Regions from separate parts of the Mesorhizobium sp. P2_A8 genome, predicted to be linked through region 1. Evidence: predicted binding sites of a transcription regulator. Region 1 holds the regulator's gene; each other region holds the start of a gene.

Region 1 (4,359 bases):
TGCGCCGTCAGCGCCGCGACGACGCCGCCGGCGGTGCCGTCATTGGCCGCGACCACCGCGTCGACCTTGTTGTCGTTGGCGGTTAGGAACTGCTCCATGTTCTTCTGGGCGTTGGCAGGCAGCCAGCCGTCCGTATAGGCCTCACCGACATTCTTGATCTTGCCGCTGTCTATGGCCTCCTTGAGCACTTCCATCGAGCCCGAGAACAGGAAGTCGGCATTCGGGTCGGCACCCGAGCCCTTGATGAAGACGTAGTTGCCTTCCGGCTTGGCCTTGAACACTTCGCGGGCCTGCATGCGGCCGACTTCCTTGTTGTCGAAGGTCAGATAGAAGACGTCCTTGTTCTCGATCAGCCGATCATAGCCGACGACCGGAATGCCTTCGTCCAGCGCCTTCTGCACCGCCGGGCCGATGGCCGAGGCATCCTGCGCCAGGATGATCAGCGAATTGGCGCCCTGCGAGATCAGGCTCTCGACATCGGTGAGCTGCTTGCCGGGATTGGACTGTGCGTCTGCGGAGATGTACTTGTCGCCGGCGGCCTCGATCGCCGTCTTCATGGCGGCCTCGTCGGTCTTCCAGCGCTCTTCCTGGAAGTTGGACCACGACACGCCGATGACCTTGTCCTTCGCCTGCGCGACCGACACGAGCGTCAGCGACATGGCGACACCCGCCAGGATGGCGGCTGTGAATCTTTTCATATTATCCTCCCTGCGCCGCGTATGGCGCGACCAAACTGACCCGTAGGCCGGCACAGAAGCTCTATTTTTTCGAGCCTCGAAAAAATACTGATCCAACAGCCGAACGCTGTCAACATCGATTCTGATGGATTTTGATGTCTCTCTGAATTTTTTTCGAGCCCCGGAATAAATAATGACAGGATGGCAGGCTTCTGCCAGAATTTGATCAGCGCATGTCGCCCAAAAGTGCGTAGCGGTTTTGGGCGACATGCGCGGAAACAAGTGCCTGAGGTGCTTCGCGCTTCAGGCTTCGCTGACAGCCTTCGGGGGGCACGAAAGGCTGCAGCGACCGGGAGGATGTGAAAAAACATGTCGGTCGGAATCCGCCACGACGATCTGCGCCGTCGCAACCGGGCGATGGTGATTGCGGCCGTGCGTCGCGCCGGACAGCCGTCACGCACCGAGATCGCCGCGACCACAGGCCTCAGCCACTCGACCATATCGGCGATCTCCTCCGACCTGATCGGCGAAGGCATCTTGGCCGAGAGCAAGCCGAGCGAGGCCGGCTCGCTCAAACGCGGCCGGCCGCAGGTCGGCCTCAGCCTCAATCCGGAAGCAGCGGCAGTGATGACCGTGGTGCTGTCGCTGAACTTCCTCTCCGTCGCCGTCATCGACTATGCCGGCCAGGTGATCGCCGAGGAACAGCGCCGGCTCGACACGCTGACCATGTCGCGCGACGCGCTGGTCGGCGAATGCGTCGCCATCGTGCGGCGACGCCTCGAAGACCCCGATCTCGACGTCCGCAATGTCGCCCGCATCGCGCTGGCGATCCAGGGCATCACCGACACGCGTGCCCGCGCCATGTTGTGGTCGCCGATCACGCCGCACACCGATATCGCCTTCGCCGACATACTCGAGGACGAGTTCGGCATTCCCGCCACCATGGAGAACGACTGCAACATGATGGCGGTGGCGCTGCGCTGGCGCGACCCTGATCGCTACCGCGACGACTTCATCGCCATCCTTTTGTCGCACGGCATCGGCATGGGCCTGGTGCTGAAGGGCGAACTGTTCACCGGTACCCATTCTTCGGGCGGCGAGTTCGGCCACATGATCCATCGGCCGAACGGCGCGCTGTGCCGCTGCGGCCGGCGCGGCTGCGTCGAGGCCTATGCCGGCAACTACGCCATCTGGCGCAACGCAAGGCAGATGAGTGAGGACGCAGAACCAGTCGCCGATGTCAGCGACGCCGATATGCGCGCCCTGGCGACCGCGGCCCGCGAAAGCGATGGACCCGAGCGCGAGGCCTATCGCAAGGCCGGCGAAGCGCTCGGCTACGGTCTCGGCAGCCTCTTCGCGCTGATCGATCCGGCGCCGGTCGCCATGGTCGGTGTCAGCGCCGCGGCCTTCGACCTGATCGAGCCGGCATTGCGCGAGGCGATTGCCCAGACCGCAGGCGGCCAGCACTCGAAATCGATTTCCTTCGACACCGAGCCGAACGAACTGCCACTGATCCGCGAAGGCTGCGCCATGCGCGCACTGACCTTCGTCGACCAGGAAATTTTCGCGCTTGGCACTCACACAAGATCCGGCATCGTCGGCAAGAACGTCGCGTGAATCAGACGGGAGTCAATCTTCCCTGATCGCGTATCCCGCCCCACGAATGGTACGGATGACGTCGGGCATGCGGCCATTGTTGACCGCCTTGCGCAGCCGGCCGACATGCACGTCCACCGTGCGCTCGTCGATGTAGATCGTCTCGCCCCAGACATTGTCTAGCAGCTGGCTGCGCGAAAACACCCGACCGGGATGACGCATCATGAACTCGAGCAGGCGAAACTCGGTTGGTCCGAGCCGGATCTCGCTCTTCTTGCGATAGACCCGGTGCGATTCACGATCGAGCACGATGTCGCCGACCTTGAGCACGCTGGACAGCACTTCCGGCTTGGCGCGGCGCAGCAGCGCCTTGACCCTGGCCATGAATTCGGGGGTCGAGAACGGCTTGACCAGATAATCGTCGGCGCCGGTCGAGAGGCCACGCACACGATCGCTTTCCTCGCCGCGCGCGGTCAGCATGATGATCGGCAGCCGCTCGGTCTCAGGACGCATCCTTAGCCGGCGGCAGAGTTCGATGCCGGAAACCGCCGGCACCATCCAGTCGAGCACCAGAAGGTCGGGGACGTTCTCCTGCAACCGGATCTCGGCCTCGTCGCCGCGCGTCACCACCTCGACCTGGTAACCCTCGGACTCCAGATTGTAGCGGAGCAGCACACCGAGCGGCTCCTCGTCCTCCACCACCATGATGCGTGGCGCGATCATCGGCTGGTCACCCCTGTCGTCATGCCGCCGGCGCGGACATTGCCGTCTCGTCCTGCTTCGGACGATTGGCGGGCAACTGCGTACCGGTCAGAACATAATACGCATTCTCCGCGATGTTGGTGACGTGATCGCCGATCCGCTCGAGGTTCTTGGCGCAGAACAGAAGATGCGTGCAGGCGGTGATGTTGCGCGGGTCTTCCATCATGTAGGTCAGGAGTTCGCGGAACACGGAGGTGTATTTGACGTCGATGCGCTCGTCGTCTGCGCGCAGTTTCGCCAGGGCCGCGGCGTCGCGCGCCGCATATTCCTCGATGACACCCTGCACCTGGATCAGCACCAGCTGCGCCATTCCGTCAATGGAATGCGACAGGTCGCGCGGCGTGACGCTGAGGCCGACGGTGCCGACGCGCTTGGCGATGTTCTTGGCAAGGTCGCCAATGCGTTCGAGATCGCCGGCCATGCGGATCGAACCGACGACATGGCGCAGATCGTCGGCCATCGGCTGCCGCTTGGCGATCAGCGTGATGGCGCGGTCATCAAGCTCGCGCTGGCGCGCGTCCATGATCGCGTCGTCTGAAACAACGCGCTGTGCCAGCGCGTTGTCGGAATTCAGCAGCGCCTTGGTGGCACCACCGACCATCGAGCCGGCGAGATCGCCCATGTCACTGATGAGCCTGCTGATCTGTCCGAGATCCTCGTCGAAAGAAGCGACTGTGTGTTCGCCCATGATCCTGTCCCTCGTATGCCTGAGCTCAGCCGAAGCGGCCGGTGATGTAGTCCTGCGTGCGCTTCTCGCGGGGCGACGTGAAGATCTTCTCGGTGCGGTCGAACTCGACCAGTTCGCCCAGATACATGAAGGCGGTCTGCTTCGACACGCGCGCCGCCTGCTGCATGTTGTGGGTGACGATGACGATCGTGTAGTCGGCTTGCAACTCGTCGATCAGTTCTTCGATCTTGGCGGTCGACAGCGGGTCAAGCGCCGAGGCCGGCTCGTCGAGCAGGATGACTTCCGGCTTCACCGCCACGGTTCGGGCGATGCAGAGCCGCTGCTGCTGGCCACCGGAGAGGCTGAGGCCGCTGGCGTTGAGCTTGTCCTTGACCTCGGTCCACAGAGCCGCACGCTTCAGCGCCTGCTCGACGCGGCCGTCCATCTCCGACTTGCTGAGCTTCTCATAGAGCCTGACACCGAAGGCGATGTTTTCATAGATCGACATCGGGAACGGCGTCGGCTTCTGAAACACCATGCCGATCTTGGTCCGCAAAAGGTTGAGGTCCTGCGAGCGGTCCAGAACGTTCTGGCCGTCGAGCAGCACCTGACCCTCGGCGGTCTGCTTGGGATAGAGTTCGTAGATGCGGTTGAAGA
Region 2 (4,359 bases), on a different contig from region 1:
TCAGCGCGGAAGAGATCAAGGTCAACGCCGCTAAGATGCACATCTCGACCACCGATGTCGCCATCGACATCATCGCCATGCACAAATGGTATGGTGAGTTCCATGTGCTGAAGGACATCAACCTGAAAGTGATGCGCGGCGAGCGTATCGTCATCTGCGGTCCGTCGGGCTCCGGCAAATCGACGATGATCCGCTGCATCAACCGTCTGGAAGAGCACCAGAAGGGCAAGATCATCGTCGACGGCAAGGAATTGACCAACGATCTGAAGAAGATCGACGAGGTGCGCCGGGAGGTCGGCATGGTGTTCCAGCACTTCAACCTGTTCCCACATCTGACCATCCTGGAGAACTGCACGCTGGCGCCGATCTGGGTGCGCAAGACGCCGAAGAAGCAGGCCGAGGAAATCGCCATGCATTTCCTCAAGCGCGTCAAGATCCCGGAACAGGCAAATAAATATCCCGGCCAGTTGTCCGGCGGCCAGCAGCAGCGCGTGGCGATCGCCCGCTCGCTGTGCATGAACCCGCGCATCATGCTGTTCGACGAGCCGACCTCGGCGCTCGATCCGGAAATGATCAAGGAAGTGCTGGAGACGATGGTCGGCCTTGCCGAAGAAGGCATGACCATGCTGTGCGTCACGCACGAAATGGGCTTTGCCCGCAAGGTCGCCAACCGGGTGATCTTCATGGATCAGGGCCAGATCGTCGAGCAGAACACGCCGGCCGAGTTCTTCGACCATCCGCGCCACGAGCGCACAAAACTGTTCCTGTCGCAGATCCTGCACTAGGCCTTCGACAACCAGGGAGAGCCCGGCTGAAACAGTGCCGGGCTCTTTTGCGTATGGACGGGCAGGAGGCGGGCGGTTTGTGTCGCGCCGGGGTCCGTTTGTAGGGCCGCCATTCATGAAAAAGCTGGGACGTTTTCTAGGCCTGCTGTTGATCGTCGTTGCGCTCGCTGTGACGCTGGGCACTCTCGTGCCGCGGCCGCTGTGGCGAGCGGCTGCCGCCACGCCCGCCGTCACGCACCATATCCTGGTGCTGAACAATCCGATCCACACCGACATCGCCATTCCGGTCGATGATGCCGTGCGCAAGCGCTTCCATTTCCTGGCCGAAGCCGGCATCCCGGCCGACAGTCCGGAGGTTCGCTACATCGTCTTCGGCTGGGGCGGCCGCGCCTTCTATCTGGAGACGCCGACCTGGTCAGAGTTGAAGGCGGCACCGGTGATGAAGGCGCTGACCCTCGACGCGTCGGTCATGCATGTCGATGTCGCCGGTGACATCGCCGAACCGCATCCGGAGGTTGCCGGCTTCGACATCGGCGAGGCGCGTTTTGCGGCGCTGCTCGATTTCATCGATGCAAGTTTCCAGCGCGGGCCGAAAGGCCCGATTGTTGTTCCGGACGCGGCCTATTCCAGGTTCGACGGTTTCTACGAAGCCAACGGCCATTTCAACGCGCTGGTCGGCTGCAACACCTGGACGGCGGCGGCATTGCGCACCGCCGGCCTGCGCACCGGATGGTGGAACCCGCTGCCGGCTTCGCTCGGCCTGTCGATGCGGCTTTACAATTAGCTCTCTTCCACTGGCCGGCTCCAGGCCTTCAGCGTCGGATGATTTTCTGCGGTTGCCAGCCATAAAGCCAATCCAGATCGGCGGCGAGTTTGTCCGACGAGCGCATCTTCAGGAACAGGTTGCGCGCGATAGCCACTGGACCCGCGGCATGCCAGGCAAGGCGATTGACGGCGCCGCGACGAGCGACCTTGGCGACGCGCGACCGTCGCAGGTTCTCCCAGATTTGAAGGCTTTGTGCCGGGTCGGCGGGGAAGTCGGCAACGACATCGGCAAGCATCGCCGCATCCTCGATCGCCATGGCGGCACCTTGCGCCGCGAACGGCGTCATCGCATGCGCGGCATCGCCGATCAGCGCCATGCCATCGGTCGTCCAAGGTTGTTTTCTGTCGACCGTATGGATCGGCCACGCCGTCCACGGGCCGGCTTCCTCGACCAGATGGGCGAGCGCGGCCGCCGTACCGCGCAGGGCACCGGTCAAGATCCTGGTGTCGGCGTTGCCGGACCAGCCCTCGGCAATGCGTTCGCCCTTGGTGAAGGCGGCAAGATTGAAGGCAGCGCCTTTGCTGACGGGATAGGCGACCATGTGGAAGCCGGGATGCAGGAAGGTGGTGACGCAATTGGTGGCACCGATCGCGGCAAAGGCTTGTCCGGCAGCGCTGTCGGCCGGAATGGTTGCGCGCCAGGCCAGCTCGCCCGAAAAGTGGCTTCTTGGCGACGCCGGCCCTTTGGTTGTGTCGACAAGCCCGCGCAGCGATGACCAGACGCCATCGGCGCCGACCAGCAGCAAGCCCCCGGCCTCGACTGTTTCGCCAGCCATCTCGGCAGCCACGGTGACACCATGGGTGCCTTTGGCAATGCTGCTGACCTGCGCGCCGGTGGTCAGAAGAATGTTCGGCATCTCGGCAACGCGCGCAGTCAGGGCGCTCTGCAGGTCGGCCCTGTGGGCGACGAGATAGGGTGCCTGCCAGCGGGCTTCGGCGGCTTGTCCGAGCGGCACACGTGCCAGTTCGCGCAACGTTGCGGCGTCCTTCAGTACCACGGCTTCCGGCCGCACCGCTGCCGGCAGCAGTCGGTCGAGCACCCCAAGCTGGCGAAGGATGCGTGTTGCGTTGGGAGAAAGCTGGATGCCGGCGCCGGCCGCTTCCAGGCGCTGCGCCTGTTCGAACACCTGCACAAGGTAGCCGCGTTCGGCGAAAGCAACGGCAGCGGTTAGCCCGGCAACGCCGGCCCCGGCGATAACGACTTGCCGGGACCGCGTGTCGTCCATTGGGCTTGTCGCGAAAGAATCAGGCAGCCTGGTCGATGTAGGTGCAGCCGGCCGGCAGCGTTTCCGTCGCCTTCAGCTTTGGCGAATAGCGGTAGAGCGTCGAGCAATAGGGGCAGACTTTTTCATTGTCGTCGCCCATGTCGAGAAACACGTGTGGATGGTCGAAAGGCGGGTTGGCGCCCGTGCACATGAATTCCTTGACGCCGATGTCGATTGCCGGGTGGCCCGCATCGTTCTGAAAATGGGGAATGGAACCGCCTGCCATCGTCGTCTCCTTAATGCAGTCTCTCTGCATCTGGATCATAACCGGTCTCTTTGCAAGTTCGATGAAATCAAACTGTCGCAAAAGCCTGTCAGAGGATAAGTTAAGCCGGTTAACCGGCGAGCGGTTGCGGGGAAGAACGGGAATCATGAACGAACTGAAGCCGGTGCAGAGCGAATTCGTGAATATCGAGGTGGTTCGCCCGGAGGGCGGCAACCCGGATCGCTTTGTTAACCGGGAGTTTTCCTGGCTGCAGTTCAACCGGCGCGTTCTCGAGGAATCGCTGAATCTCAATCATCCGCTGCTCGAGCGCGTCCGCTTCCTGTCGATCTCGGCGGCTAATCTCGATGAGTTCTTCATGGTCCGCGTCGCCGGTCTTGCCGGCCAGGTGCGCGAGGGCATCACGCTGAAGAGCCCCGACGGCCGAACCCCCGAACAGCAGCTCGAACAGCTGCTGCGGGAGGTCGAGCGGCTGCAGGAAGACCAACAGAAGAGCCTTTCGGCGCTCACCGTGCTGCTCAACAAGGAAGGCATCGAGAGCATCACCCGCGATGCGCTGACCAAGGACGAAAAGGTCTGGCTGGAAGACCATTTTCAGGAGCAGGTGTTTCCGGTGCTCACCCCGCTGTCGATCGACCCGGCGCATCCGTTCCCGTTCATTCCCAATCTCGGCTTCTCGATGGCGCTGCAATTGCGCCATCGTAAGAACGGCGAGGAGATGAGCGCGCTGCTGCGCCTGCCGGTGGCGCTGAAGCGCTTCATCCGTCTGCCGGATCGCAAGCACCATGTCCGCTTCATCCCGCTGGAAGAGGCGGTCGGCCTCTACATCGGCAAGCTGTTCCCCGGCTACGAGGTCAAGGGCTCAGGCACATTCCGCATCATCCGTGACAGTGATATCGAGGTCGAGGAGGAATCCGAGGATCTGGTGCGCCTGTTCGAGACAGCGCTGAAGCGGCGCCGCCGCGGTTCGGTGATCCGCATCGAATTCGACAGACTGATGCCTGGCGAATTGCGTGAGTTCGTTGCCGGCGAGCTTGGCGTGTCGTCGAGCCGCATCAGCGTCCTGACCGGGCCGCTGGCGCTCAGCCAGATTTCCGAGATCGTCGCCGTCCCCCGCGACGACCTCAAATTCACGCCTTACAATCCGCGCTTCCCCGAGCGCATCCGCGAGCATGGCGGCGACTGTTTTGCCGCAATCCGCGAGAAGGACATCGTCGTCCATCATCCCTACGAATCTTTCGACGTGGTGGTGCAGTTCCTC
Region 3 (4,359 bases), on a different contig from region 1:
GCAGAAGCGTGCGCGGGATCGGGCCGCTGGTCAGGTCGGCGGTACGCCGGCGCGTGGGCAATTTTTCGTCCATGGCTGGCAACTCGGCGACGGGCGTCTGAGTCCGTGCCTTGATCTAATCATGTTCTCAAAGCCTCCGAAATCGGATATTGATCCTGATGCGTGGGGACCGCATTCCTTTAGAACTTATGGATAAGCCGGGGGGTTCATGTCCGATATTCCGCTGTTGTCTGAGCGCCTGAACCGGCGCGCGTTTCTCGGTGCGTCCGCGCTGGGCGCGGCCTCCGTGGCTCTTTCGGCGTGCACCACGACGGAGGTGGTGACGCCGCCAGTGGCAGCGGCGCCAAGCGATCCGGCTTTCGGCGATGTCGAAAGCATGTATGCGGCGCGCGTCGACGAGGGTTATCAACTGCCGGCAATCCCGGTAGCCAAGATCGATCCGAAGTTCGTGCGCCAGGTCGTGTCCGACCCGACGGGGGAAAAACCCGGCACGATCGTCGTCGATGTCTCCGAGCACTTTCTCTATCTGGTGCGCGACGGCGGCAAGGCTATCCGCTATGGCGTCAGCCTCGGCAAGGCCGGCTTCGGATGGACCGGCAGCGCCGTTGTTCAGGCGAGGAAGAAGTGGCCGGTCTGGACGCCGCCGCCGGAAATGATCCAGCGCCGGCCGGAACTGGCGAAATACAAGGACGGCATGCCGCCTGGCCCGCAGAGCCCGCTAGGTGCCCGGGCGCTGTATCTCTTCCGCGACGGCAAGGACACGATGTACCGGCTGCACGGCACGCCGGAGTGGGATTCCATCGGGAAGAACGCTTCATCCGGCTGTGTGCGCTTCATGAACCAGGACATCATCGACCTCTACAGCCGCGTCAACAGCGTCGCGCCGGTCTTCGTTCGCGCGAACCTGTCGGCCGCCGCGAAGATCACTGCCGTGTCGAACAGGACAGCTGAGCCGATCGATGCGGGCGTACCAAGGGACGCGGAGATATTGAAGTAAGTCCCTTCACGATCTGTAGAACGCTCGCAGACCGAATCGAGATGCACCCTTGCGGACGCGGTTGGTGCGTCCGCAAGGGTGTGTGCGATTACTTCCTGGCGAGGCCGGGAAGCGTGACCTGATAGACCAGGAACATGGTGTCGACATCGGCGCCGTCCTCGGCCTTGTAGGGCGCGCCGACCTGGAAGCCGTCCTGGGTGAGGAAGTCGTTGTCGTTGGCAACGAACAGGAAATAGTCGTCGGGCAGCTTCGGATCGAGCACGCTGACCAACGACATCGCCTCCCACTTTTCCGAGAGGTTGTTCTTGTCGTTCGGCGCGCCGTTGTGCAGGCCGAAGCGGCCAAGCTCGCCCTTGTCGTTTAGGTCGATGAACGGCGTCAGTTTGGCCGGCGTAACCGATGGGTCGAGCACGCCCTTGGGCGCCACCGGCTTGTCGGCGGCGTCGAAGGCGCCACCGGCGATGTCGGTCGCGGCGGAGAGATCGACGATGTTGATCTGGCGAAGCAGCGAGGTGTCGCCCTTCAACCCCTGGCCGTTGCCGCTGTCGCGGGTCAGCATCAGGAATGTCAGGTCCGAAAGGGCCACGATCTCGCTTTGCGCCGCCACCTTGGTCTTGCCCTTGGCATCCTTGAACACCGGCAGAGGCACGACATATTCATGCGCCAGCTTGAGATGGGCGAGGTCGGAAGCGTCATAAACCAGCGCGCGTGTGTTCTGGCGCGTCGCGCCGGAATCGCCGCCATCCTGCCGGGGCGCCGACTGCAGCACGGCGATCAGGAACTTGCCGTCCGGCGTCATCGCCATGCCTTCGAGGCCCTGGTTGTTCTGGCGGCCGGTGTCGGGATCCTTCGGATAGGGCTCGGCCGCACCAGGCCCCGGATTGTCGGAGGCGAAGTTCGGCGTGCCGTGCCGCATCGGCACCAGGGCAGCCGGCGGCTGCGTCGCCGACAGCAAATGGCCGTCGGCCGAGAAGCGGTAGATGTTCGGGCCGTATTCGTCGGAGATGAACATCGAGCCGTCGGGCAGCCGCACGATCGCCTCGTTGTCGAGAGCGAGCTTGCCGTTGGCCTCGGGCAGGATCGGCATGTCGCCGCTTGCTGCGCGCACACCGTTGAGCGGGTCGAGGCCGGTGGCGTCGGCGCCCTTGTCGTCGGTCAAGAGCATGGTGTCGGCGAGTGTTGCCTTGACGCCGGACTGCTCCTTGCCGGCAGCGGGTGCCGCGCCTGGCGCGACCGGTGCGAACTCGATGCCGATGGTGTTGAGGCGTGGCCGGTAATCGGTGGTGCCGACGACATTGTAGCCGCGGTCCGGCAGCAGCCAGAGCGAACCCTTGTAGCCGTCGGCGCCATGCGTCCAGCCGGCGGTGTCGATCGCCATGCCGGAGCCGGAGCCAAACGTCTCGCCGAACTTGTCCTTCTGGCTGGCCGGGATGCGGCCGACGCCGACCAGTCCCTTGTTGACGAAGCTGGTGCCGCCGACGGTCGCGGTGCTGTTGGCGAGCGCCGCCGTCAAGGCGGTGAACAATGCCAGCGCGACGCCTAGCGACGCGGTTCGGTACGGGTGTTTCATGGACAATCCTCTTTGTGACAAAGCATGCCGGAGCGGCCGATGGACGAAAGTCTGAAAGAGGTGGGGCATCGATGATGCCGCGCGCGCCTCCCCGAAAAGCGGTCTACGGCGCGAACATGATGCTTGCGTGACAGCGGGCGGTGCCCGCCCGTCGGCTTCTTCGCACGCCGATAAAAACGCGTGGCCGCGCGAAAGAATTGATCGCCCCATCACACATCAGGTCTACGAAGCGCGGTGTGTTCGCAACGCACTAGACACTTATGTCCAGTAGATATAAGGTGCAGCCTTCGGACCAACCGTGGAGGGGAAGCCTTGAAGTCGCACTACCGCGCAGTCGTCATCGGGGGTGGCGTGGTCGGAGCCTCGGTGCTCTATCATCTGACACGGTTCGGCTGGAGCGATGTGGCGCTGATCGAGCGGGCCGAACTGACGGCCGGTTCGACCTGGCACGCGGCGGCCGGGTTCCACGCACTCAATGCCGATCCCAACGTCGCGGCGCTGCAGGACTACACCATCAAGCTCTATCGCGAGATCGAGGCCGAATCCGGCCAGAACGCGGGCCTGCACATGACGGGCGGCGTCAACATGGCCAGCGATCCCCAGCGCTGGGAATGGCTGAAATCGGCCTGGGCCGTGTTCCAGTCGGTCGGCATCGAAACGGCTCGCCTGGTGACGCCGGAAGAGATCAAGGAGATCTGCCCGATCGTCGATGTCAGCGACGTACTCGGCGGCCTCTACGATTCCAACGAAGGCCATCTCGACCCTTATGGAACGACGCATGCCTATGCCGGTGCAGCGAAAAAGCGTGGCGCCGATATCATTTTGCGCAATCGGGTCGTCGAACTGAAGGCGCGTGCCGACGGGCGCTGGGACGTCCTCACCGAGCAAGGCACCATCATCGCGGAACATGTCGTCAACGCTGGCGGGCTGTGGGCAAAGCAGCTCGGCCGAATGGCAGGCGTCGACTTGCCGGTGACGCCGATGGAGCACCATTATTTCATCACCGAGGACATTCCCGAGGTTGCCGCCCTCGACAAGGAACTCGGGCTTGCGGTCGATCTCGACGGCTTTTCCTACCTCAGGCAAGAGCGCAAGGGCGTGCTGCTCGGCGTCTACGAGCAGAACCCGAAGCATTGGAACATGGATGGCGCGCCATGGGATTACGGCATCGAACTGATCCCCGAAGACATCGACCGCATCAGCCCGGAACTGTCCAAGGCCTATGAGCGCTTTCCGTGCCTGAGGACGGCCGGTATCCGCAAATGGGTCAACGGCGCCTTCACCTTTACCCCCGACGGCAATCCGATCGTCGGGCCGGTGCGCGGACTGAAGAACTACTGGGTTGCGTGTGGCGTCATGGCCGGCTTCAGCCAGGGCGGCGGCGTCGGCAAGTCGCTGGCCGAGTGGATGATTTATGGCGAGCCGCAGGCCGACATCTTCGGCATGGACATCGCCCGCTATGGCGCCTTCGCCGCCAACCGCGAATATCTCAGGCAGACGACGCGCCAGTTCTATTCGCGCCGTTTCGTCATGACCTTTCCCAATGAGCGGCTGCCCGCCGGCCGGCCCTTGAAACGCCCCGGCGCCTATGACGGCATGACGGCGGCGGGGTGCGAATGGACGGCGTCCTGGGGGCTGGAAATCCCGGCCTATTTCGCGCCGATGGGATTTCGCGAGAACACCGCGCTGAAACGCTCCAACGCCTTCGATATCGTCGGCGACGAGGCGCTGCAGGTGCGGCGGGCGGCGGGTCTGGTCGATATCTCGGCTTATGCGCGCTACGCGGTCTCGG
Region 4 (4,359 bases), on a different contig from region 1:
GCCGATATCATGACCTTCGAGGAGCATCGCGGTCCGGTCGCCGGCAAGACCATCGCCTGGACCGGCGACGGCAACAATGTGCTGCATTCGCTGCTCGAGGCCTCGGCGCGGTTCCGCTTCAACCTCAACGTCGCCGTGCCCGAAGGCAGCGAGCCGGCGCAGAAGCATATTGACTGGTCGCAAGCGCATGGCGGCAAGCTGCACTTCACCCGCTCGCCCGAGGAAGCCGTCGATCAGGCCGACTGCATTGTGACCGATTGCTGGGTGTCGATGGGCCAGGAGCATCGCGCCCGTGGCCACAACGTGTTCTCGCCCTACCAGGTCAACGCCAAGCTGATGGCCAAGGCCAAGCCGGACGCACTGTTCATGCACTGCCTGCCGGCGCATCGCGGCGAGGAAGTGACCGACGAGGTCATTGACGGGCCGCATTCGGTGGTCTTCGACGAGGCCGAGAACCGGCTCCATGCGCAGAAGGCGGTTCTGGCGTGGTGCCTCGGCGCTTGATCCGGGCCGACTTGATCCGGGACCGCGTGATGCCTATCTGCGGGCCATCACGCAAAAACAGCGCGTTTCGACGCATGCGCCCCGGAGGGCGGCATGGCCGCGCCCCGGAGCTTTGTCATGTTGGAAACCTATCAAGTGACTGAACATCACCCCAAACTCGGCGAATTCGGCTACGCCGGTGACGATCACGTCGTGCCTTTCGAGGTCGGTCCGCTCGATGTGCGCGGCCGCACAGTTCAGCTCGGGCCGATGCTCGATGCAATCCTGACCCGCCACGACTATCCCGAGCCGGTCGCCCGCCTGCTGGCGGAAGCTTGTGTGTTGACGGTCCTGCTTGGCACCTCGCTCAAATTCGAGGGCAAGTTCATCTTGCAGACCCGCACCGACGGGCCGGTCGACATGCTGGTCGCGGATTTTTCCACGCCCTCGGCGCTGCGCGCCTATGCACGCTTCGATGCGGACCGGCTGGAGGCGCTGGTCGCGGCGGGCGAGACGTCCCAGCAGACCCTGCTCGGCAGCGGCGTGCTGGCTCTGACCATCGACCAGGGCGCTCACACGCAGCGCTATCAGGGCATCGTCCAGCTCGACGGCGAAACGCTGGAGGATGCGGCACGCACCTATTTCCGTCAGTCGGAGCAGATCCCGACCGATCTCAGGCTCTCGGTGGCCAAGCTGTTGACGCCAGGCGTCGGCGGCGCCCGTGAGCAATGGCGCGCCGGCGGCATCCTGGCGCAGTTCCTGCCGCAGTCGCCCGAGCGCATGCGCGTTCCGGACCTGCCGGGCGGCGATGGCGATCCACGCGAGGAGATCCACGATCCGGCCGACAATTCCTGGCAGGAGCTGTTGGCATTGCTCGGCACCATAGAGCCGACCGAACTGATCGACCCGACGATCGGCGCCGAACGGCTGCTCTACAGGCTGTTCCACGAACATGGCGTGCGCGTCTTCGGCGGCGTTCCGGTCGCCGACCAGTGCTCATGCTCGCGCGACAAGATCCGCGGCATCCTCGAGGGCTTCTCGGCGCAGGAGATCAAGGACAGCACCGAAGACGGCGGCATCCATGTCGCCTGCGAATTCTGCTCGAAGCAATATGACTTCGATCCAGCGGAATTTACGGCGGCCCAGTAGAGAATAACACGCCTCACCGGCTGCTTCGTGGCCGGTGAGCGAACTAATTCACCGTCCGCCGCGTCCCCGGCAGATCAAGCGAAAAGGCGGGGATGGCGATGTCGAACGTCTCGCCCCGCTTGTTGCGCATGGTGTAGTGCCCGACCATGATGCCGGACGGTGTCGAGAGCGGGCAACCGGACGTGTATTGATAGCTGTCGCCGGGATTGAGTTCGGGCTGGTCGCCGACCACGCCCGGCCCGCGCACTTCCTCGACCCGGCCGGTGCCGTCGGTGATGTGCCAATAGCGAGACAACAGCTGCACGAAATCGTCCGACTGGTTGTCGATCGTTATCTGATAGCCCCAGACATAGCGGTTCTCGGACGGATCCGAGCGGTCCTCCAGATAGAACGGCCTGACCTGCACTTCGATGTTGCGCGTCACGGCGCGGTACATAAGCGGCTCCAAAAACAATCCAAGTCGAACTGTCCTCGCTCCGGGCGAGCAGGTCAACATGCGCGTCCTGTCGCGCCCGGCCTGAAAGGCAGGTGCCGACAAAGAATGTCATTTAGGTGACACATGACAATGGTGGTGTGCACGAAGCGGGCGACTCGGCGCTCTGTCGAACGGTTGAAAACGGCCATCACGCGGGCCGTCTTTTCTGGAGTGACCAGATCTCGATGGAACTCACGCTCATAACCGCCTCGCTGTCGATCGCCCTCATTCTCTCAAACCTCGCCAGCATCCTGCTCGCCGCTTCGCGTCTGAAGCGCCGCCGCACCATCGCGCCGCCGGCCGGCAAGCCACGGCCAGTGTCGATCGTCGTGCCGTCGCGCGGCGTCGAGCCGTTCACGCAGGAGACGCTGGAGCGTGCCTTCTCGCTCGACTGGCCGCGCTACGAGCTGATCTTCTGCGTCGCCCATGCCGATGATCCGGTGGTCAGGCTGATCCGCGCCGCCATCGCCCGTTTCCCCAGGGTGCCGGCCCGGCTGTTGATCGGCGACGACCGTATCAGCGCCAATCCGAAGCTCAACAATTGCGTCAAGGGCTGGGAGGCGGCGCGCCACGATTGGGTTGTCTTGGCCGATTCCAACGTGTTGATGCCGAAAGACTATATTCAGCACCTGATGGCGGCGTGGCGGCCAAATACCGGCCTTGTCTGCTCGACGCCGATCGGCTCGCGGCCGGCCGGGTTCTGGGCCGAAGTCGAATGCGCCTTCCTCAACACGTTGCAGGCGCGCTGGCAATATGCCGGCGATGCGCTTGGCCTCGGCTTTGCCCAGGGCAAGAGCATGTTGTGGAACAAGCCGATGCTCGACGCCAGCGGCGGCATCCGTGCGCTGGCCGCCGAGATTGCCGAGGACGCCGCCGCGACCAAGCTGGTCAATGGCCTTGGCCTGCGCGTCAATCTCGTCGCCGCGCCCTTCGAGCAACCGCTCGGCCGGCGCACGTTTGGCGAGATCTGGTCGCGTCAGGCCCGTTGGGCGCGGCTGCGCCGCGTCACCTTCCCGCTGTTCTTCGCACCCGAAATCCTGACTGGCGCTGTGGTGCCGCTGGTGCTTGCGCTGGTTGCGGCGGCAGCCGCCGGTGTCAGCCTCTGGGCAACCGCCATTGCCGTGCTGGCGGCCTTCTACCTTCCGGAGAGCGTCCTTGCCAGGTCCAAGGGCTGGTACCTGTCGCCGCGCATGGTCGCGGCGATCATGGTGCGCGACATGATCCTGCCTGCGATGTGGGCGCGCGGCTGGCTCGGCGGCGCCGTCGACTGGCGCGGCAACGCGATGACCATCAGCACCAAGGCGGCCGAACTGGAAGAGACGCCGTCGGGCGCCTGAAAGCCAAAGGCCGCCTATTTGGCCTTCAGCGCCTGCTCGATGTCTTCCAGAAGATCGTCGGCATCCTCCAGGCCGACCGACAGTCTGAGCGTGCCCGGCCCGATGCCGAGCTCGGCGCGGGCCTCGTCGCTCAGATTCTTGTGCGTCGTCGTTGCCGGATGGGTGATCAGGCTCTTGGCGTCACCGAGATTGTTGGAGATCAGCACGATGTCGAGGGCGTTCTGCAAGGCGAAGGCCGCCTGCTTGCCGCCCTTGACGTCCAGGCAGATCAGCGTCGAGCCGCCCGACATCTGCTTCTTGACGATGGCCGCCTGCGGGTGGTCGGCGCGGCCGGGATAGATGACGCGGGCGATTTCGGGCCGCTCGGCCAGGAAATCCGCGATCTTGCCGGCGCTTTCCGTCTGCTGGCGCACGCGCAGCGGCAGTGTCTCCAGGCCCTTTAGCAGTGTCCAGGCATTGAACGGTGACAGGCTGGGGCCGGTGTGGCGGAAATAGTCGTGCAGGTTCTCGTCGATCCATTTCTTGTCCGACAGGATGACACCGCCGAGACAGCGGCCCTGGCCGTCAATGTGCTTGGTCGCCGAATAGACGACGATGTGCGCGCCGAGCTGCAGCGGTTTCTGTTGCAGGGGCGTGGCAAAGACATTGTCGACGATCAGCCGCGCGCCGATCGAATTGGCAAGCGAGGCAACCGCAGCGATGTCGACCACTTCCAGCGTCGGGTTGGTCGGGCTTTCCAGGAAGAACAGCTTGGTGTTCGGCTTGACCGCCTTTTCCCAGTTGGCGATGTCGGTGCCGTCGACCAGCGTCGCCTCGATGCCGTATCTCGGCGCCAGCGTCTCGACCACCCAGCGGCAGGAGCCGAACAGCGCGCGCGCCGCCACGATATGGTCGCCGGCCTTGGCGCTGCACAGG

The links. The regulator PhoB, encoded in region 1, activates phosphate uptake and scavenging genes when phosphate is short. The targets are predictions, from matches to a motif close to TGTCATNNANCTGTCAT.
Region 2: the regulator PhoB is predicted to act here: its motif matches at 3,164-3,180, upstream of AC1D10_RS24605 (RNA degradosome polyphosphate kinase).
Region 3: the regulator PhoB is predicted to act here: its motif matches at 2,684-2,700, upstream of AC1D10_RS19375 (esterase-like activity of phytase family protein).
Region 4: the regulator PhoB is predicted to act here: its motif matches at 2,175-2,191, upstream of AC1D10_RS14640 (ceramide glucosyltransferase).

What each region holds. Positions count from the first base shown of each region.
Region 1 is NZ_JBFUDB010000001.1:1,121,321-1,125,679, reverse strand. It holds gene xylF (D-xylose ABC transporter substrate-binding protein) at 1-698, opposite strand, end outside; gene AC1D10_RS05520 (ROK family protein) at 1,047-2,294, shown strand; gene phoB (phosphate regulon transcriptional regulator PhoB) at 2,307-2,996, opposite strand; gene phoU (phosphate signaling complex protein PhoU) at 3,016-3,723, opposite strand; gene pstB (phosphate ABC transporter ATP-binding protein PstB) at 3,749-4,359, opposite strand, start outside.
Region 2 is NZ_JBFUDB010000008.1:361,489-365,847, forward strand. It holds gene AC1D10_RS24585 (amino acid ABC transporter ATP-binding protein) at 36-785, shown strand; gene AC1D10_RS24590 (TIGR02117 family protein) at 901-1,569, shown strand; gene AC1D10_RS24595 (FAD-dependent monooxygenase) at 1,598-2,836, opposite strand; gene AC1D10_RS24600 (zinc-finger domain-containing protein) at 2,856-3,101, opposite strand; gene AC1D10_RS24605 (RNA degradosome polyphosphate kinase) at 3,247-4,359, shown strand, end outside.
Region 3 is NZ_JBFUDB010000006.1:262,738-267,096, forward strand. It holds gene AC1D10_RS19365 (MATE family efflux transporter) at 1-73, opposite strand, end outside; gene AC1D10_RS19370 (L,D-transpeptidase) at 209-997, shown strand; gene AC1D10_RS19375 (esterase-like activity of phytase family protein) at 1,086-2,567, opposite strand; gene AC1D10_RS19380 (GcvT family protein) at 2,880-4,359, shown strand, end outside.
Region 4 is NZ_JBFUDB010000004.1:454,005-458,363, forward strand. It holds gene argF (ornithine carbamoyltransferase) at 1-504, shown strand, start outside; gene AC1D10_RS14630 (Hsp33 family molecular chaperone) at 598-1,632, shown strand; gene apaG (Co2+/Mg2+ efflux protein ApaG) at 1,676-2,068, opposite strand; gene AC1D10_RS14640 (ceramide glucosyltransferase) at 2,293-3,444, shown strand; gene AC1D10_RS14645 (O-succinylhomoserine sulfhydrylase) at 3,459-4,359, opposite strand, start outside.